Regions from separate parts of the Methylobacterium sp. 142-1Y genome, predicted to be linked through region 1. Evidence: predicted binding sites of a transcription regulator. Region 1 holds the regulator's gene; each other region holds the start of a gene.
The links. The regulator PhoB, encoded in region 1, activates phosphate uptake and scavenging genes when phosphate is short. The targets are predictions, from matches to a motif close to TGTCATNNANCTGTCAT.
Positions count from the first base shown of each region.

Region 1 (6,872 bases):
GGACATCATCATCTCAGGGGGCGAGAACATCTCGTCGATCGAGGTCGAGGAGGCCCTGTTCAAGCACCCGGCGGTGGCCGCCGCCGCCGTGGTCGCCAAGCCCGACGAGAAATGGGGCGAGACGCCGTGCGCCTTCGTCGAACTGAAAGGCTCCGAGATGGTCTCGGCCGAGGAGCTGATCGGCTGGTGCCGCCAGTCGCTCGCCGGCTTCAAGGTGCCCAGGCACGTTGTCTTCACGGAACTGCCGAAGACCTCGACCGGCAAGGTGCAGAAGTTCGTGCTGCGGGAGATGGCGAAGGCATTGTGAGACGGGTTCGACCTGAACTGTTCCGGCCGCAATAAAGGGCGGGATCCCCCTCTTCGCCGTGGATGCAGGGCTGTCCGGGGAAAGAAAGTATCGCTGGTCTTGAACCCTCCCCCCTCTGCGGGGGAGGGTGCCCGGCGGCGCCGGGCGGGAGAGGGGAACCACGCTTCCGGATGAGGCGGAACCGTTCTGACTGGCGCCCTCTGAATCAGCGTCGCGCTGCCCCTCTCCCGGCCTGCTCCGCAGGCCACCCTCCCCCGCAGAGGCTAGCGTGTTCACACTTCTCGGTTCGAGAGCTTCTCCGGTGAAGGTCGCGCGCCTCTCCTCCCCCCGGCGATCCCGGGCTTGCCCGGAATCGCTGCAAGTTGTGGGGAGGAGTTGGAGGTGGGGGTGGTGCCGCGTAGAGCGCGAGGCTACTCCGGCACCACCCCCACCCCTAACCCCTCCCCACAAGGGGAGGGGAAAGCGCGCATATTTACAGAGGGTTAGCTCACGAAGGAGAAGTGTGAATCCGCTAGCCCGCAGAGGGGGGAGGGGGAACTTGCGCTCTTCTTGCCGCGAACAGTTCACACGAAGACCGTATCACGCCTCCGGCGCGAACATCTCGTCGAACGAATAGCCCGAGCCCCGCACGGTGCGGATCGGGTCGCTGTCGCGGCCGCGGTTGATCGCCTTGCGCAGGCGGCCGATATGCACGTCGACGGTGCGCTCGTCGATATAGACGTCGTGCCCCCAGACGCCGTCGAGCAGTTGCTCGCGCGAGAAGACGCGTCCGGGGCTCTGCATCAGGAATTCGAGCAGCTTGAACTCGGTCGGGCCGAGATGCAGCTCGCGACCGTCGCGGCGGACGCGGTGGCTGACCCGGTCGAGCTCGATGTCGCCGGCGATCAGGAGGTCGGCGACGTGGGCGGGCTTGGCCCGCCGCAGGAGCGCCCGCACCCGCGCCAGCAGTTCCGGCACCGAGAACGGCTTGACGATGTAGTCGTCGGCACCGGTGGCGAGGCCCCGCACCCGGTCGCCCTCCTCGCCGCGGGCCGTCAGCATGATCACCGGCAGCCGCTCGGTCTCGCGGCGGGCGCGGATGCGCCGGCACAGTTCGATGCCGGACAGGCCCGGCATCATCCAGTCGAGGAGGACGAGGTCCGGCACCTGCTCGCGCAGGCGGATATCCGCCTCGTCGCCCCGGGCGACGGCGTCGACCTCGAAGCCCTCGGCCTCGAGGTTGTAGCGCAGGAGGAGGGTGAGGGCTTCCTCGTCCTCGACGATCAGGATGCGGGTACTCATCGGGGGCACTCAGGCGGGGGCGGGGGTAAAGGCCCGCCGGGCCGCAAGGCCCGGACGGGCGTCGCCCTCAAGCCTCGGGCGGGGTGTCGAGGGTGGCGAAGCTCGAACGGTCGTTCTTCGGACGCTCGGTCGGCAGGGTCTCGCCGGTGGCGAGGTAGTGGATGGTCTCGGCGATGTTGGTGGTGTGGTCGCCGATGCGCTCGACGTTCTTGGCGCAGAACAGCAGGTGCGTGCAGAACGTGATGTTGCGCGGATCCTCCATCATGTAGGTCAGGAGTTCGCGGAACAGCGAGGTGTAGAGCGCGTCGATGCCGCCGTCCCGGGCCCAGACGTCGAGGGCCGCGACGGTGTCCTGGGTGGCGTAGGCGTCGAGCACGTCCTTGAGCTGCTCCTGGACCAGCTCGTTCATGTGCTCCACGCCGACGACGATCTTCTGCAGCTGGACCTGGTCGGCGATGGCGACGACGCGCTTGGCGACGTTCTTGGCCAGATCCCCGATGCGTTCGAGGTCGCCCGAGACGCGGATCGCCGAGATGGTCTCGCGCAGGTCGACCGCCAGCGGCTGGCGGCGGGCGATGAGGAGGATGGCCTTCTCCTCGATCTCGCGCTGCAGCCCGTCGAGACGCTGGTCGGTGGCGATCACCGCCTGGGCGAGGGCGGCGTCGCGGCGCAGGAGCGCCTGGCCGGAATCGGCCACCATCTTTTCGGCGATGCCGCCCATCTCGGCGATGCTGCGCCGCAGGTTCTGCAACTCCTGATCGTAGGAGGTGACGATGTGGCTCGACATGGGATCTGGCTCCTCGCGCGGAGGTGGAGCGTAGGCTTGTGCCGGCCCGGCAGACCGGGCCGGCGGATGATCGCGTCAGGCCTCAGCCGAACCGGCCGGTGATGTAGTCCTGGGTCTGGCGCTTCGACGGGTTCATGAACAGCCGGTTGGTCGGCCCGAACTCGATCAGCTCGCCGAGATACATGAAGGCGGTGAACTGCGAGATGCGCGCCGCCTGCTGCATGTTGTGGGTGACGATGGCGATGGTGAACTCGCCCCGCAGCTGCTCGATCAGTTCCTCGATGCGGCCGGTCGAGATCGGGTCGAGGGCCGAGGTCGGCTCGTCGAACAGGATCACCTCCGGGCGCTGCGCCACCGTGCGGGCGATGCAGAGGCGCTGCTGCTGGCCGCCGGACAGGCCCATGCCGGACTGCTTGAGCTTGTCCTTGACCTCGTCCCAGAGGGCGCCCTTGCGCAGGGCCTCCTCGACGCGGTTGTCGAGATCGGCCTTGCCGAGGCGCTCGTAGAGCCGGATGCCGAACGCGATGTTGTCGTAGATCGACATCGGGAACGGGGTCGGCTTCTGGAACACCATGCCGACCCGGGCGCGCAGCTCGTTGAGGTCGATCGAGGAATCCAGGATGTTGCGGCCGTCGAGCAGGATCTCGCCTTCCGCGCGCTGCTCCGGATACAGGCTGTAGATCCGGTTGAAGGTGCGCAGCAACGTCGACTTGCCGCAGCCGGACGGCCCGATCAGGGCGGTGACCTGGCGGTCGAGGAAGTTGAGGTTGATGTTCTTCAGGCCCTTGAAGTCGCCGTAGTAGAAGTTGAGGTCCTTGACGGCGAGGCGGATCGCGGCGGACTCGTCGGCCGTGCTCTGGCCCACGACCGGCACGGCGGTGGCGGTGGCGCTCATCGGGGTGTCTCCGGGCAAGGTATCGGATCAGCGGCCCTTGGGACCGCTCAGGACGAGGCGGGCCACGATCGACAGGCCCAGGATGGTGACGGTGATGAGGAGCGCGCCGGCCCAGGCCAGCTGGCGCCAGTTCTCGTAGGGCGAGAGCGCGAACTGGTAGATCATCACCGGCAGGTTCGCGACGCCGCCCATCAGGTTGGGGCTGAACCAGGAATTGTTGTTGAGCGCGGTGAAGAGCAGGGGCGCGGTCTCGCCGGCGATGCGGGCCAGCGCCAGGAGCACGCCGGTCACGATGCCCGACTGGGCCGCCCGCCAGGTGACGGAGCGGATCACGATCGAGTACGGGGCGCCGAGGGCGACGCCGGCCTCGCGCAGGGGGCCGGGCACCAGGCGCAGCATGTCCTCGGTGGTGCGCACGATCACCGGGGTGGCGATGATGGCGAGCGCCACGGCACCGGCCCAGCCCGAATAGCCGCCCATCGGCCGCACCATCAGGGTGTAGACGAAGAGGCCGATCAGGATCGACGGCGCCGAGAGCAGGATGTCGTTGAGGAAGCGGATCAGGTTGGCGAGGTGCGAGCCTCGGCCGTACTCGGCGAGGTAGGTGCCGGCGAGCACGCCGACCGGCGTCGCCACGACGATGCCGAGCACCGTCATCACCAGGCTGCCGAGGATCGCGTTGGCGATGCCGCCGCCCTCGGAGCCGGGGCCCGGCGTGACCTGGGTGAACAGGGCCGGCGAGAATCCCTGCACGCCCTGGATGATGAGCATGAGCAGGATCGAGCCGAGCACGACGGCGCCGAGCACGGTCGCGGCGGTGCAGCCGACGATGAGGAGCTTGTCGGCGGAGCGCCGGCCGGCGCGGACCCGGCCCCAGGCCTGCGGGGCGGGCGGGAGGCGGGCGGGAGCGGTCGGGCCTTCGGAGCCTGAGACCGCGGCGGGGGAAGCGTTCATCGGGAAACGTCCGTGCGGGAGCGGGATCAGGCCACCTTCGCGCGGCGCACCAGCAGCCGGGCGATGATGAGCACGATGAAGGTGACGACGAAGAGGATGCAGCCGAGCGCCATCAGCGCGTGGAGCTGCATGCCGTCGGCCTCGTTGAACTCGTTGGCGATGCGCGAGGCGATGGTCGAGCCGGGATCGAAGATCGAGGCCGAGAGGCGGTTGGCGTTGCCGATCACGAAGGTGACCGCCATCGTCTCGCCGAGCGCGCGGCCGAGGCCGAGCATGATCGCGCCGATGATCGAGACCGAGGCCTGCGGGATCAGGACGTGGCGCACGACCTCCCAGGTGGTGCAGCCGATGCCGTAGGCGCTCTCGCGCAGGACGGTCGGGATCTGGTCGAGCATGTCGCGGGTGATCGAGGCGACGAAGGGCACGATCATGATCGCCAGGATGATGCCGGCGGTGAGCACGCCGACGCCCGACGGCACCTGGGCGTAGAACAGGGTGCCGACGATCGGCATGCCCTCGACCACGTTCGAGACCGGGATCTGCACGAAGCGCGCGAAGAGCGGCGCGAAGATGAACAGGCCCCACATACCGTAGATGATGCTCGGCACGGCGGCGAGCAGCTCGATCGTCATCGCGACCGGGCGGCGCGCCCAGCCGGGGCAGAGCTGCGTCAGGTAGATCGCGATGCCGAGCGAGATCGGCACGCCGATGAGGAGGGCGAGCAGCGCCGAGACCAGGGTGCCGATGATGGCGACGAGGGCGCCGTATTCCTCGCGCCCGACGTTCCAGGCGCTCGAGGTCAGGAAGCCGGGGCCGAACTCCCGGAAGGCCGGCCAGCCGCCATAGGCGATCGAGGCCAGGATGCCGGCGAGCACCAGGAGCACCAGCAGCGCCGAGGCGAGGGCGGCGCCGCGGAAGATGCGGTCGCCCACGGGGCTCGGGGCGCGGCGGGCGACTTGGGGACTTGCCGCCAATGCGACGTTCTCAGACAACGCGACCATCCGGGTTTCCCTTGGAGTGAGCGGCCTCTAGCGCGCTCGGCGGATCGAGGCGAGTCGGACGCGATCCGGCGGGGGGCGGGATCTCGGCTTTCCTCAAGCGCCGCGCAGGCCCGCATGCGGACCGGCGGAAGGAGGGCGGGACCACCCCGCCCTCCCGAGATTCGTTCTATCAGTTGCTCAGGACGGGCTTGCCGTCCTTGGTGATCGACTTCCACTCGTCCTCGACCTGGGTGACGACCTTGGCGGGCAGCGGCACGTAGTCGAGGGCGGTCGCCATCGGGCCGCCGTTCTTGTAGGCCCAGCGGAAGAACTTCAGCACCTCGGCGGTGCGGGCGGCGTCGGCCGGGTTCTTGTGGACCAGGATGAAGGTCGCGGCGGTGATCGGCCAGGCCTTCGCGCCGGGCTGGTTGGTCAGCGAGATGCCGAAGCCGGGAGCGGCCTTCCAGTCGGCATTGGCGGCGGCGGCCTGGAACGCCTCGTCGCCCGGCATCGGGTACTGGCCGTCCTTGTTCTGGATCAGCGCGACCGGCAGGTTGTTCTGCTTGGCGTAGGCGTACTCGACGTAGCCGATGGCGTTCGGGACCTGCTTGACGACGGCGGTCACGCCCTCGTTGCCCTTGCCGCCCTGGCCGGCCGGCCAGCTCACCGTGGTCGAGGCGCCGAGCTCGGACTTCCAGGCCGGCGAGACGTCCGACAGGTAGGTGGTGAAGATGTTGGTGGTGCCGGACGCGTCCGACCGGTAGACCGGGGTGATCGGCGCGTCGGGGAGCTTCACGCCCTCGTTGAGCTTGGCGATCTTCGGGTCGGACCACTTCTTGATCGTGCCCTGGTAGATCTCGGCCAGGACCTCGCCGGTCAGCTTGACCTCGCCGGGCTTGACACCGGCGATGTTCACCACCGGAACCACGCCGCCCATCACGGTCGGGAACTGGACCAGGCCGTCCTTGGTCAGGGCCTCGCCCTTCAGCGGCGCGTCGGTGGCGCCGAAATCGACGGTCTTGGCCTGGATCTGCTTGATGCCGCCGCCGGAACCGATCGACTGGTAGTTCAGGCCGTTGCCGGTCTCCTTGCGGTAGGCCTCGGCCCACTTGGAATAGACCGGGAACGGGAAGGTGGCGCCGGCGCCGGTGATGTCGAGGGCCATCGCCGAGGTGGCGATCTGGGCGGTCGCGAGCCCGATGGCGAGCGCGTAGGAGAAGGGCTTCACTGGTATCTCTCCGTGTTCGGATCGGTCCGGCACGATGCGGGAGCGAACTCGCCGACCCGCATCCTGCCCATCGACGGCCGGTGACGACGCGACCGGTTTCCCCTGGCTTGCGCCGGATCGTGTCCCGATCGTTGCCGGGGCGTCCGCCGCGCCGCGAGGGATAAGCCCGGTGCGACGCCGGCCCTATGACAGTCGCGTGACACTTGGATGACAAGCACCGGCCGGATGCGACGTTCCGGCCCTCTTGCGCGTTGGGAGGTTGAACATCCGCAGGCACTTGCGCCGCGACCCCCACGACAGGACAAGCCGTTGTGCACAACCTCGACACGATGACAGGGCGAAACCGGATCGACGCCGGCCGGATCGGGGACGATCGGGAGCAAGGCTCCCCCGACGATCCCGCACGCCGGGAATTGATGGCCCTCCACGCCGAGCGGGCC
Region 1 covers NZ_CM173224.1:179,814-186,685, reverse strand. Annotated here, with positions in the region: gene AC3AOF_RS00835 (acyl-CoA synthetase) at 1-307, shown strand, start outside; gene phoB (phosphate regulon transcriptional regulator PhoB) at 887-1,588, opposite strand; gene phoU (phosphate signaling complex protein PhoU) at 1,656-2,375, opposite strand; gene pstB (phosphate ABC transporter ATP-binding protein PstB) at 2,458-3,270, opposite strand; gene pstA (phosphate ABC transporter permease PstA) at 3,298-4,224, opposite strand; gene pstC (phosphate ABC transporter permease subunit PstC) at 4,251-5,225, opposite strand; gene pstS (phosphate ABC transporter substrate-binding protein PstS) at 5,395-6,432, opposite strand; gene AC3AOF_RS00800 (hypothetical protein) at 6,849-6,872, shown strand, end outside.

Region 2 (6,872 bases), 970 kb from region 1:
GGGTTGAACACCAGACTGTCGGCCAGCTCCGCGCCGCGCATCAGGTCGCGGAATTCGGGGCAGATCATCGCGCTGCCGGCCCAGGCGGCATCGACGTGGAGAAACACCCCATGCCGGCGCGCCACCGCGGCGACCGCCTCGATCGGATCGCAGGCGCCGATGCCGGTGCCGCCGAGACACGCGACGATGGCGGCAGGCCTCAGCCCCGCCTCGCGGTCGGCTCGGATCGCCGCGTCGAGGGCGTCCGGGTCCATGCCGTGGAGGGCCCCCGAGACCGGGATCCGCACCAGGTTGGCGTCGCCGATGCCGGCGATGCGCACCGCCTTGTCGACCGAGGAATGCACCTGCTCGGAGGCGTAGACCCGCAACACCGGCCCGCCGGCGAGGCCGTTCGCGTTGCCGGTGAAGTCCAGCGCCCGCTCCCGGGCGGTGAGGAGGGCGGCGAGCGTCGCGCCCGATGCCGAATCCTGGATCACGCCGGAGAAGGCTTCCGGCAGGCCGATCATCTGGCGCAGCCAGTCCATCACCCGGGTCTCGAGCTCGGTCGCCGCCGGCGAGGTCTGCCAGAGCATGCATTGCGCGGCGAGCGCCGCGGTGACGAACTCCGCCACCAGGGAGGGCGGGCTGGCATTGGCCGGGAAATAGGCGAAGAAGCGCGGATGCTGCCAATGGGTCATGCCCGGCATCACCACCCGGTCGAGGTCGGAAAAGATCGCCTTCATCGGCTCGCCCGCCTTGGGCGGGGCCTCGGGCAGCTGGCGGAAGATCTCGCCCGGCGCCACTTGGGCCCGCACCGGCCGCTCGCCGACGCCTGACAGGTAATCCACCGACCAGTCGGCGGCCCGGCGCGCCCAGGCTCGAAACGTCTCGTCGTCCATGGCGTCGGCACTCCCTCCCGCCGGCCCGGTCTTCCGGTGCCCGGCCGGCTGTCTAGCAGCTTTCGGCCGGAGCGCCTTCCCGTCCAGGCCGGCCATCGCGGACTGGGCCATGGGGCGGTGGACATCGGATCCGACAATCGATCCCAGCCTCTGGGACACTTGAGGGCACGGTCGAAGCATGTCACGATCAATCGAGACCATACTATTTGCGGTTGTTTAACCAATTTCAGGTTGCGCGAGGTGCGGCACATCTTTTGAATGCAGGATCATGGTGAATCGCGCGGAACAATTCTTCGGTATAGGGAATTGCCGGCATTCGCGTCGATATCTCCCAAGCCGTCATGTCAGCTCACAGCGGGAAGAATCCAGAGGAGCACGATGTTCGGGCGAGGCACCCAGACGAGACCGGCCGGCACGCTGACGAAGCGCCATCTCCGCGTGCAGAGCGACGGGCTCGATCAGGATGGCTGCCTGATCTATCTCGGCGATCAGTTGGTCTCGCTGCTGATCCGCCTGCAGCCCGGCACCGCCGCCGCGCCGGAGCAGCGCCACAAGTGGCGCGTGGCGGAGACCTACGGCCCCGGCGAGGCGCTGGCCCGCGCGCCGCTCTTCGACACACCCGACGCGGTGATCGACTGGATCGCCCGCCGTCTGCCGCACCCGGCCCCAGCTCCCTGGCTGGACGCGCATCTGCTGCCGTGAGGCTCGCGCCCGGGAGCACCGATTCTGTTGCAGGACTTGCTCTGTCGCAGGACTTGCTCTGTCGCAGGACTTGGCAGCCCGACGGCGGACGCCCCGCCGAAAACTGTCATCCGGGCGCCATGGTCCCTAAGGTAAGCGTCCGGTTTGATTCGTGATGTGCGCCGAGGATGCCCGATGACACAGCCGTCGCTGAACCGATCGCAGCAGGCCGAGGCATCCGAGGATGCCGGCTCGAACCCGAGCGCCAACCCGACCCTCGGCGCGATCGTGGCCCGGCGCTTCGACCGGCGCGAGATTCTTCGCGGGGGGGTGACGGGAGGTTTGGCCGCGAGTCTCGCCGTCTCGGCGATCTCCGCGACCCTGGCACCCCGGGCGGTCGCGGCGGCAGCCTCCGAGACCTTCCCGTTCCGCGAATTGCCGGCCGGCGCCGACGAGCGCCACCACGTGGCGGACGGCCACGACGCCGAGGTGCTGATCCGCTGGGGCGATCCGGTCCTGCCCGGCGCGCCGGCCTTCGACCCGCACAGGCAGTCGGCCGCCGCGCAAGGCATGCAATTCGGCTACAACAACGACTTCCTGGGGTTCTTCCCGCTGCCGGGCGCGGGCGATCCCGCCGGCCACGGCCTCCTCGTCGTCAACCACGAATACACCAACGAGGAGCTGATGTTCCCCGGCCTCGGCCGGCAGGACGGCAAGGCGGCGTTCGCCGGCATGAACCGCGACCTCGTCGACATCGAGATGGCGGCCCATGGCGGCTCGGTGATCGAGGTCAAGCGCGAGGACGGGCGCTGGCGCGTGGTGCCGAACTCCCGCTACGCCCGCCGCATCACCGCCATGACCCCGATGCGGCTCGCCGGCCCAGCCGCCGGCTCGGCCCGCCTGCGCACCGGCGCCGACCCGGAGGGGAAGACGGTCTTGGGCATGCTCAACAACTGTGCCGGCGGCGTCACGCCCTGGGGCACGTGGCTGACCTGCGAGGAGAACATCAACTACTACTTCCAGGGCCGCCTGCCGGAGGGCTCGGCGGAAGCCAAGATCGAGGCCAGGAACCACAAGCGCCTCGGGATGCCGGGCAACCTCTACGGCTGGGCCCGCTTCCACGACCGGTTCGACCTGGGCAAGGAGCCCAACGAGCCGAACCGCTTCGGCTGGGTGGTCGAGATCGATCCGTTCGATCCGACGAGCGTGCCGGTGAAGCGCACCGCCATGGGCCGCTTCAAGCACGAGGGCGCCGCCGGGGCCTTGGCCAGGGACGGCCGCTACGTCGTGTTCCAGGGCGACGACGAGCGCTTCGACTACGTCTACCGCTTCGTCACGACGGACGCGGTGGATACGGCGAACAAGGCGGCCAACCGCGACATCCTCGACCACGGCACGCTGTCGGTCGCCCGCTTCGACGCGGATGGGCGCGGCACCTGGCTGCCGATCGTGTTCGGCGAGGGCCCGCTGACGCCGGAGAACGGGTTTCGCGACCAGGCCGACGTGCTGATCGAGACCCGCCGGGCCGCCGATCTGCTCGGCGCCACCAAGATGGACCGGCCGGAGGACGTCGAGGCGAACGTCAAGACCGGCAAGGTCTACGTGATGCTGACCAACAACACCCGCCGCAAGGCCGACCAGGTCGACGCGGCCAATCCGCGGCCGGACAACCGCTTCGGCCACATCGTCGAATTGTCGCCCGAGGGCGGCGACTTCGGGGCGAAGGACTTCGCCTGGGAGGTGCTGGTGCGCTGCGGCGACCCGTCGGTCGCGGCAATCGGCGCCACCTTCTCGTCGGCGACGACGAAGGACGGCTGGTTCGGTATGCCGGACAATTGCGCCGTCGACGGAGAGGGCCGCCTCTGGGTCGCCACGGACGGCAACTCGCCGTCGAAGACCGGTCGCGCCGACGGCATCTGGGCGATGGAAACGGACGGAGCCCGCCGCGGCACCGCCAAGCACTTCTTCCAGGTGCCGCTGGGGGCCGAGATGTGCGGCCCCTACTTCACCCCCGACGACACCACCTTCTTCGTCGCCGTGCAGCATCCCGGCGAGGCCGACGAGGAGGACCCGACCGCGCAGCCGGCCACTTTCGAGAACCCGGCGACCCGCTGGCCCGATTTCGACCCCGCCCTGCCGCCGCGCCCGGCCGTGGTGGCGATCACGAAAAGGGGTGGGGGACGCGTGGGGACTTAAACCCCCTCCCCCTCGGCGGCTCGGCAGAACTGCATGGCGCAGTTCTGCTGAGCTTCCAGCTTTGGCATCATTTTTGTTGCCGAACCGGTGACCACTTCGGCGAACGATGCCTATGCCACCACCAGGCCCCGCCCCGACCGGGCCCGCATCACCGCGAGCCCGCCCAGGCTCACCACCAGGACCGCCGCCGCGTAGAGGTCGGCGGTGGCGGCAAAGCCGAGGGTGCGGGCGAGGAATCCGGCGCCGACCGCCGGCAGGCTGAAGGCGAGGTAGCTCTGGACGTAGAAGGCGGCGAGCAGCCCGGCGCGCTCGTCGGGCTCGGCGAGCGGCATGATCGTGCCGAGGCAGCCGAGGAAGCTGGCGCCGAAGCCGCTTCCGGTGACGAGGGTCGCGAGGATCAGCACCGGCACGCTCGCCGCGTGGATGCCGGCGACGACCCCGACGACGCCGAGAGCCGTGGTGAGCACCCCGAAGGTCAGGTTGGCCTGCGGCGCCGCCGTGCGGCGCAGGAGCACCGAGACCGCGCCGGCCACCATCAGGGCGGTGACGACCGAACCGCCGGTGAGCGGCGCGCCGCTGCCGGTGGCCGCCGCGACCACCGAGGGCACCAGCGAGAGGTAGAAGCCGCCGAGCGTCCAGTTGGCGAGGTTGATCGGCGTCACCAGCACCAAGGGCCGCCGGATCCGGGACGGGACGGCCATGCGGGGCTTGAGCGAGGCGAGGGCGCCGGGCCGCGTCGCGGCGCTCTCAGGGATGGACCACACCGCCAGCGCCAGCCCGGCGAAGATGCAGAGCAGGAGGCCGTAGACGAGGTGCAGCGGCAGCGGCGCATACTGGATCAGCGCGCTGGTGCCGATCGCGCCCACAGCCATGCCGGCGAGCGGCGCCACGGCATTGACGATCGGCCCGCGGGTGCGGTCCACATCGACGAGGGCGGCGCCCAGCGACGCGGCGGCGATGCCGGTGGCGAGCCCCTGGGTGATCCGGGCGACGACGAGCCAGCCGGCCCCGTTCCCGACCAGCAGGAACAGGCCCATCGCTGCCGCCTCGAGCCAGAGCGCCCCGGCAATCACCGGGCGGCGCCCGAGATGGTCGGAGAGCGAGCCGGCGACGAGAAGCGCCTTCAGCAGGGCGACCGCGTAGACCGCGAAGACCAGGGTGACGAAGACCGGCGAGAGCGCCAGGGTCTCCTGGTAGATCCGGTAGAGCGGCGTCGGGGCCGCCGCGGCGGCGAAGAACGCGCCCAGCGTCATGGCGTGGACCGTGAGCGGGTCGACCCGCCGGGATCCTTGACCTTCGCGCATCGTCATGCCCCTAAAGCAAATCCGTTGCGTTAAGAGTTAGCGCTCCGGCGGGCTAAAAGCAAATTCTTTGCGTTTGGAGGGTGGGATGGCGGAGCGGGAGGGAGGGCCGCGCCCGGGCGGGCGCAGCGCACGGGTCCAAGCCTCGGTCCATCGTGCCACGCGGGATCTCCTTGCCCGGATGGACCGCGCCGCGGTGACGATCCCGCTGGTCGCCGCGGAGGCCGGCGTCACGCCCTCGACGATCTACCGGCGCTGGGGCGAGTTGAACGACCTGCTCGCCGACGTGGCGGTCGAGCGGCTGCGGCCGGACATGGTGCCGGTCGAGACCGGCAGCGGCCGCGGCGACCTCCTGGCCTGGGCCGAGCAATATGCCGAGGAGATGGCCTCGCAGCTCGGCCGCGAGATGATCCGCGACGTGCTCGCCGCCGATGGCGAGGCCGGCCCCCGGCGCTGCTGCGGCTATGCCCGGCAGCAGATCGCCGTCATCGCCGAGCGCGCGGCGGCGCGGGGCGAGGCGTTTCCGGATCTCGACAGGGTGCTGGACCGGGTCATCGCGCCGATTCTCTTCCGCATCCTGTTCGACGAGGCGCTGGTGGCGGATCGGGTGGGGGCGTTGGTGGAGAATGCGTTTTCCGCCGGTGCCTGGACGGATATGGCGCGTATTTCTCCTCTCCCCGCGGGCGGGGAGAGGGCTGCTGACCCCTCGTCGGGTCAGCAGCAAGCGCAGGCGCAGCCGGAGCGAGGGTGAGGGGGTGTTTCCGGAGGAGCCACATTCGGCACTTCCCCCTCACCCCCGCCCTGCGGGCTCGCTGCGAACCCGACAAGGGGTTCGCAGCCCTCTCCCCGCCCGCGGGGAGAGGAGGGCACCTGCGCTTTACTCGTATCGAATCACATCACGCCGACCGCGCCTCATCCCCGCCCACCCGCCCCGGCCACATCCGCCCCATCACCTCGTCGCGGCGGATCCAGGCGTGCCAGGCCACGGCGAGGACATGAAGGCCGAGCACGATCCCGAGCCCCCAGGCGATCCAGTAATGCGCGCCGTAGCCCGCCTGCGACAAAGCCTTGTCGACCGGCACGAGGCGCGGGAACGAGAAGACGCCGAACCACGGCAGGCCGTAGCCGCCCGCCGCCGAATAGACGTAGCCGCTGACGGGCAAGAGCAGCATCAGGGCGTAGAGGGTCAGATGCGCCAGCGTCGCGGCGATGTGGGCGTGGCGCGACGGCGGCGCACGATAGGCCGGCTCGCCGGCGACGAGCCGCCAGACGAAGCGGAGCGGCAGGAGCAGCAGCACCGTCAGGCCGATCGACTTGTGGATGTCGAGGATCTCGCGCCGCGGCGAGGTGCCGGGCACCTGCCAGGCGGCGTAGATGCCAAGCCCGAGCGCCACCACGATCAGCGCCGCCATGAGCCAGTGGAAGCCGCGCTGGACGCGGTCGTAGTGGTAAGGTCGACCGGTCCGGGCCATCATCCGCATCCATCGTCACGATAAGGCCTGGCTTTCGCCGGGGATTGGGACGCGAGCGCGGCGGGTTCGTGTCTGAACGGTCGCTGGCGCGCGGTTGCAACGGCGTGCCCCTCGGGACATATCAGGAACACACCCAGGAGGCCGGCGCGCGGCCTTCAGCCCCGGAGATCAGCCGCCGATGGCGAAGAACCACCAGACCTTCGCCTGCCAGTCCTGCGGCGCGGTCTACAATCGCTGGCGCGGCCGCTGCGAGGCCTGCAACGGCTGGAACACGATCGTCGAGGAGACCGGCGCGGCAAGCCCGGTCTCCGGCCCGGTCGCGACCCGGCCGAGCCGGGCGCGGG
Region 2 covers NZ_CM173224.1:1,150,096-1,156,967, forward strand. Annotated here, with positions in the region: gene AC3AOF_RS05455 (pyridoxal phosphate-dependent decarboxylase family protein) at 1-878, opposite strand, end outside; gene AC3AOF_RS05460 (hypothetical protein) at 1,257-1,580, shown strand; gene AC3AOF_RS05465 (PhoX family protein) at 1,755-3,755, shown strand; gene AC3AOF_RS05470 (MFS transporter) at 3,866-5,065, opposite strand; gene AC3AOF_RS05475 (TetR/AcrR family transcriptional regulator) at 5,145-5,807, shown strand; gene AC3AOF_RS05480 (cytochrome b) at 5,953-6,531, opposite strand; gene radA (DNA repair protein RadA) at 6,707-6,872, shown strand, end outside.
Region 2: AC3AOF_RS05465 (PhoX family protein) is a predicted target of PhoB. The motif match lies at 1,685-1,701, and genes of this name have one in related genera.

Region 3 (6,872 bases), 1.1 Mb from region 1:
ATCGTCAGCGGCATCCGCACCGAGCAATGCTGCGAGACCACCACACGCCACGCCTCCGATCTCGGCTACGGCGTCGATTACGTCGGCGAGGCGACGCTGACCTTCGCGATGACGGACGCCGCCGGGCGGCGTTGGAGCGCCGAGGAGATCCGGGCCCGCACCGAACTGGTGCTGGCCGGACGCTTCGCCCGCATCGCCACGGTCGAGGAGGCGCTGTCCGGACCGGCGCCCCGCCTCGCCGCGTGAGCGGGCCGGCCGAGATCGCGGTCGTGCCAGAGATCGCGGTCGTGGTGGTGTGCCCGCCGCGCACCCTGCTCCTCGACGTGGCCGGGCCGGTCGAGGTCCTGCGCAAGGCCAACCTGATCCAGGACCGGATCCGCTTCCGGGTCGGCCATGTCGGGCCCTGCCCCGAGGTGACGAGTTCGATCGGACTCGGGCTCTCGGGGCTCGCGCCCCTGCCGTCGCCGCTGCCGGAAGGAGCGATCGTGTTGCTCGCCGGCACGGCGGAACTCGTGCTGGGCGATCCCTCGCCCCCGGGCGCGGACGAGCGGGCGGCCGAAGCGGCGATCGTCGCCTGGCTGCGGGCCGAGGTGCGACCGGGCCACCGCCTGGTCTCGATCTGCTCCGGCGCCCTGCTGGCGGCTCGGGCCGGGCTCCTCGACGGGTATGCCTGCACCACCCATCACGGGGCCTGCGCGGAACTGGCCGCGCTGGCGCCGGCCGCCCGGGTGCTGGAGGACCGGCTGTTCGTCGAGGACTGCGAGCGCCTGACCAGCGCCGGCATCACCGCCGGGATCGACCTGATGCTTCACCTCGTGGCGCGCCTCGTCGATCCGGCCTGCGCGGCGGCGGTGGCGCGCTACCTCGTGGTCTACCTGCGCCGGGCCGGCCACGACCCGCAACTCTCGCCCTGGCTGGAAGGGCGCAACCACCTCCACCCGGCGATCCACCGGGTGCAGGACGCGGTGAGCGCCGATCCGGCCCGGGCCTGGACCCTGGAGGCGCTGGCCGACCTCGCAGCCACGAGCCCGCGCCACCTGTCGCGGCTGTTCAACCGCCATGCCGGGATGAGCCTGCCCCGCTACATCAACGGCTTGCGGGTGGCGCTCGCCCGCGACCTGCTGGCCCGGACCCGCCTCGACATGGAGCGCGTGGCCGAACGGGCCGGCTTTGCCTCGCCGCGCCAGCTCCGCCGGGCCTGGAGCCGCTGGCACGACCAGCCGCCGAGTACCGCCAGGGACTTGCAGTAGCGGCGCCTGGATTCCGAATCACCGCTTGTGCGGGATGGTGCAATCCGCTTGCCCGCTTTGTCGACTCAGCGATCGTCCGGTCGCTTCGCGAGCGGCTGGAGAGGGGTCAGCCCGCGAATGGACGACCATCAGGGCTCATGGCACCAGAAGGTAACTTGGTGTATGTCGACAGACGCCGCTCAGCAACCCTCCCCCTTTGCGGGCTATTGCATTCACACATCTCGGTCCGGTGCTTCTTCCTTTGAAGATAGTGCGCCTCCCCCTGTGGGGAGGGGAGGCGCATATACTGACAGATAGTTAGATCTCAGAGGAAAAGTGTGAATCAGCCAGCATCTGCGGGGGAGGGCGACCCCCGCGTCAGTAGGGCCGGGAGTGGGGCAGCGCGGCGCTGATCCAGACGTGCCCTTGAATGTCGCGACCTCTCCGGAAGCGTCGCCCCCCGTCCCGCCCCGCATCCGAGGGGCACCCTCCCCCCTCCCAAACCGGGCTTGCCTGATTTGGGCATAGGGATGCGAAACTCGGGCAAGCCAGAGTTTCGTAGGGGGAGGATTCTGGCGCGATAGCCGTCACGCCGATGCAAAACAGGCCAAAAAGGATCTCTCGACCGCGGCCCGAGAGCTTGCTGCAGGTCTGGGCGTCGTCGAGTCGATGCGAAAGGTCTACCGGACACGTCGGCCGGCAAGGCGAGGCAACCTGCAGTTAAAAACGGTATCTTGCAGTCACATCTGCGAAACGGTGCGTCGAAATCGCGACGGAGAAGGACAAGAAAGAAGGAAGACTTCAATCGCCCGGGTCGGGCGGCTCCGACGGTGCCGGGGCTAGGCGAATGTCCTCCGGTCAGGGGCCGCCGCGTCGAACGCTGGCGCGGCGGCGCTGGAGAATTTTTCCGGGCTAGTGCATCACGCGGGTGGACGTCGTCCGCAGGCGACTGATCTCATCCTTCAGGTGAAGCTTTCGCCGCTTGAGTTCTACAACTCGCAAGTCGTCTGTGGAGAGGTGGGTGATTGCGTCCTGGATCTCGCGCTCCAACGATTCGTGCTTACGCTCAAGCTCGGAGAGATGCGTGTTCAGCGACATCAGCCATTGCCTCCTGTCATGTAGGTGACACACGGAGCCTGCCACAGCCCGCGGCCGATGTCTAAGGCATTCCGTATTGCATTTGCGTAATGTGCACCGCAGCACCCAGCCAAGGAGCCCGGCCAAGGAGGGGCTGCACAACCCTGCCGACACACTCGCGACGCCCTTGCCGGAGGCAGGGGCCTGGTTCATGCTTCGCCGCATATTTCCAGGGGCATATCTCCAGAACTTGGGGCGGCGATGGCGTTCGAGTTGAGTGCGGAATCGACGGAGGAATTCGAGACCGAGCTGGCGCGGCTCCGGGAGGAGCATCGCGACCTCGACGACGCGATCGAGGCCCTGTCCGGGGTCATGGCCGGCGACCGCCTGCAGCTCCAGCGGCTCAAGAAGCGCAAGCTGGCGCTTCGCGACCGCATCTCGTTCCTGGAGGACCAGCTGACCCCGGACATCATCGCCTGACGGGTCGACCGGGCATTTGCACTCGGCTTGCACGAATGCAAATGCGTCGCTACTGCGACAGGATCGGCTGCGGCCCGCTCGCGGCCTGGCAGCGCTTTCTGGAGGATGCGCTTGACGATGGCGGCATCGCCCCCCGTCGCGGTGATCATGGGCAGCCAGTCGGACTGGGCCACGATGCGCCACGCCGCCGAGACGCTCGATGCGCTCGGCATTCCCTACGAGGCCCGCATCGTCTCGGCCCACCGCACCCCCGACCGCCTGGTCGCCTTCGCCAAGGGCGCCAAGGCCGCGGGCTTCCGGGTGGTGATCGCGGGTGCCGGCGGCGCCGCCCACCTGCCCGGCATGGCGGCCGCGATGACGCCGCTGCCGGTCTTCGGCGTGCCGGTCGAATCGAAGGCGCTGTCGGGCCAGGACAGCCTCCTGTCGATCGTGCAGATGCCGGCCGGCATCCCGGTCGGCACGCTGGCGATCGGCCGGGCCGGCGCCGTCAACGCCGCCCTGCTGGCCGCTGCCGTCCTCGCCCTGAGCGACGACGACCTCGCCGGCCGGCTCGACGCCTGGCGCGCCCGCCAGAGCGCCGCGGTGGCCGAACACCCGGATAAGAGCGCCCCGTGAGCATCACGCCCCCCATCGCGCCGGGCGCGACCCTCGCCATCGCGCCCGGCGCGACCATCGGAATCATCGGCGGCGGCCAGCTCGGCCGCATGATCGCGGTCGCGGCGGCGCAGTACGGGCTGAAATGCCATATCTACTGCCCCGATCCGGACAGCCCGGCCTTCGAGGTGGCGGGACGGCGCACGATCGCGGCTTACGACGACGCGGCGGCGCTCCGGGCCTTCGCCGATTCCGTCGACGTGGTGACGTACGAGTTCGAGAACATTCCGAGTGCCGCGGCCGAGATCCTGGCGGCGCGCCGGCCGCTGCATCCGAGCGCCTCGGCGCTCGCCACCACCCAGGATCGGCTGACGGAAAAAAGCTTCGTCGCCGGCCTCGGCATCCCGGTGGCGCCGTTCCGGGCGGTGGACGACGCGGCGGGCCTCGCCGAGGCGATCAGGGAGATCGGCCTGCCGGCGGTGCTGAAGACCCGGCGCTTCGGCTATGACGGCAAGGGGCAGGTGATGCTGCGCGAGGCGGTCGCCGATCCCGCCGCCGTGATGGCGTCCCTGCGCGACCAGCCCTGCATCCTCGAAGGCTTCGTGCCGTTCGAGGCCGAGGTGTCGGTGGTCGCCGCCCGCAACGCGGAAGGGCGCTTCTCGGCCTACAGCCCGTGCGCCAACGAGCACCGCCACCACATCCTCGCCCGCACGGTGGTGCCGGCCCCCGGCATGGCGCCCGAGACCGCCGCGGAAGCGGTCGAGATCGCCCGCAGGATCGCCGACGCGCTCGGCTATGTCGGCGTGCTGGCGGTCGAGCTGTTCCTGGTGCGCGGCGCCGACGGCCGGGCGAGCGTGGTGGTCAACGAGATCGCCCCGCGGGTGCACAATTCCGGCCACTGGACCATCGAGGGAGCCGAGACCTCGCAATTCGCCCAGCACGTCCGGGCGATCTGCGGCTGGCCCCTCGGCAGCGCATCGCTCACCGGCACGAGCGTCGAGATGCTGAACCTGATCGGGGCCGAGGCCGACGACTGGACCCGGATCCTCGCCGAGCCGGGCCGCCATCTCCACCTCTACGGCAAGGGCGAGGCTCGCCCCGGCCGCAAGATGGGGCACGTCACCCGGGTCGCGACCGGGTCCTGACCCGTTGAGGCCCCTTGCAGGTGCGGCTTTCCGGCCACACCCGGTCCCGGCGGCGCGCTCCCCTGCCCTTGCGGCGGTAAGAGGCCACACCTTCGCCACATCGGACCGCACAAGCGTCGGGGGCGCATCGCTTTAAGCCGGCGTTCACCCCGATCCGGAATGGTCTGTCCGGCACCGGGACCGCGGCTCGAGCGGCGCGTGCGTGCGAATGGCGAAGGTGTGCGGCGCGACGTGGATGCGCCGCCCCGGGGGAGCGGGCGATGAACAACGTGATCGGCTTGAGCCGCGTGACACCGGCGGCCCGGATGCTGGGGGCGACGGTGCTGACCGCGCTGGCGCTCGCCGGCTGCGACACCGTCAGCCGGGCCACCGCGACGCGGCAATTCGCGGTGGTCGAGGCCGACAAGTCCGGCGCCACCGAGGTCAACATCGCCTCGCTGTCGGACGTGATCCAGCGCAACCCGAGCGACGCGGCGGCCTACAACACCCGCGGCGCGGCCTATGCCCGCGCGGGCAACTTCGATTCGGCGATCGCCGACTTCACCAAGGCGATCCAGCTCGATCCGAACTCGGCCTCTGCCTACGGCAACCGGGCCCTGGCCTACCGCCAGTCGGGCCGCAACGACGCGGCGCTCCAGGACTTCACCAAGGCGATCAACGCCGATCCGAACTACACCGCTGCCTATATCGGCCGGGCCAACCTGCAGCGGGCGCAGGGCAACTACGAGGCCGCCTATTCCGACCTGAGCCAGGCGATCCGCCTGACGCCGGAATCGGCCGAGGCCTATCACGCGCGCGGCCTGGTGCGGCAGGCGCAAGGCCAGCACCGCTCCGCGATCGGCGACTTCGATGCCGCCATCGACCGCAACCCCTTCGTGGCGGCGCCCTACGCCGCCCGCGGCCAGAGCCTGATCGCCACCAACCAGTACGACAAGGCGATCGAGGACTACAACGCGGCCCTCAACGTCAACAACAAGGACGCGGATTCCTGGGCCTATCGCGGGCTCGCCTACGAGAAGTCCAACCGCCGCCAGGAGGCGCTGGAGAGCTACCAGCGCGCCGTCGCCATCGACCAGGGCAACCAGATCGCCAAGCAGGGCCTGGGCCGGATGCAGGGTGGCATGGCGTCGCTGTTCCGGTAGGGGTCGCAGAAGTCTTGGATCAAAGGGCCTCCGGCGCATCGCCGGCGGCCTTTTTCTTTGGGACTCTACGCGCGCTTGAACCCTCCCCCCACTGCGCCGGGCTGCCCGGGGAAAAGAATGGCGCTGGAAATCCCCTCTCCCCGTGGGCGGGGAGAGGGCTGTGTCTCCGTTCAGGAGACGCAGCAAGCGGAGGCGAAGCCGGAGCGAGGGTGAGGGGGTGGTGCCGGAGGAGGCTCATCCGGAGATACCCCCTCACCCTCGCCCTGCGGGCTAGCTGCTGACCCAGCAAGGGGTCAGCAGCCCTCTCCCCGCCCGCGGGGAGAGGAGAGAACCCGCGCCTCTTCTTTCCCCGGACAGCCCCTGCGCAGTGGGGGGAGGGTCCCGATACGGCCCGCTCAGCGAGGCCTCACAGCACCTTCCGATACTGAATGAACCCGGGCCGGTCCGCCAGCGTGTCGTAGAGCGCCCGCGCCGTGACGTTGGCCTCCTGGGTCAGCCAGTAGACCCGGCTCGCACCGGCCTCGCGCGCCGCCGCGTAGACCGCCTCGATCAGCGCCCGTCCGGCCCCCTGCCCGCGCGCCGCTTTCGCGGTGAACAGGTCCTGGAGGTAGCAATAGGGACCCGCGGTCCAGGTCGAGCGGTGGAAGATGTAGTGGACGAGCCCGATCACGGCGCCATCCTGCTCGGCCACGAGGGCGTGCATCGGCTCCGACGCGTCGTGCAGGCGGGCCCAGGTGAGGTCGCTGACCTCGGGGGCGACCGTGGCGCCGTAGAAGGCGAGGTAGCCCTGCCAGAGCGGATCCCAGGCGGCGCGCTCGTCGGGGTGCAGCGGGCGAATCGTGGGGGTCGGCATCCGGCGGCGATCCTGTCGAAGGGAATCGCCGCCAGGGTCGCGGGGAACGATCCCCGGATCAAGGGGGCCGCGCGGCCCCCCGAGGAAACACCCTACTTCAGGTGGAACTTGTCGAAGTCGCGGTGCTCGGCCTCGATCCGGCGCACGGTGCCGGTATGCGAGCGGTAGACCACCGTCTCGGTACGGATGGTGTGGCGGCCGAAGCGGACGCCCTTGACCAGCGCCCCGTCGGTCACGCCGGTCAGCGCCACCACCACGTCGCCGCGGGCGAGGTCGTCGAGGGCGTAGAGGCGGTTCGGGTCGGAGACGCCCATCTGGGCGGCGCGGTCGCGCTTCTCCTGGGTGTCGAGGA
Region 3 covers NZ_CM173224.1:5,641,278-5,648,149, forward strand. Annotated here, with positions in the region: gene AC3AOF_RS25900 (isochorismatase family protein) at 1-246, shown strand, start outside; gene AC3AOF_RS25905 (GlxA family transcriptional regulator) at 243-1,250, shown strand; gene AC3AOF_RS25910 (YdcH family protein) at 2,142-2,327, opposite strand; gene AC3AOF_RS25915 (YdcH family protein) at 2,568-2,786, shown strand; gene purE (5-(carboxyamino)imidazole ribonucleotide mutase) at 2,904-3,401, shown strand; gene AC3AOF_RS25925 (5-(carboxyamino)imidazole ribonucleotide synthase) at 3,491-4,525, shown strand; gene AC3AOF_RS25930 (tetratricopeptide repeat protein) at 4,786-5,667, shown strand; gene AC3AOF_RS25935 (GNAT family N-acetyltransferase) at 6,074-6,520, opposite strand; gene glpX (class II fructose-bisphosphatase) at 6,613-6,872, opposite strand, start outside.
Region 3: AC3AOF_RS25910 (YdcH family protein) is a predicted target of PhoB. The motif match lies at 2,342-2,358, and genes of this name have one in related genera.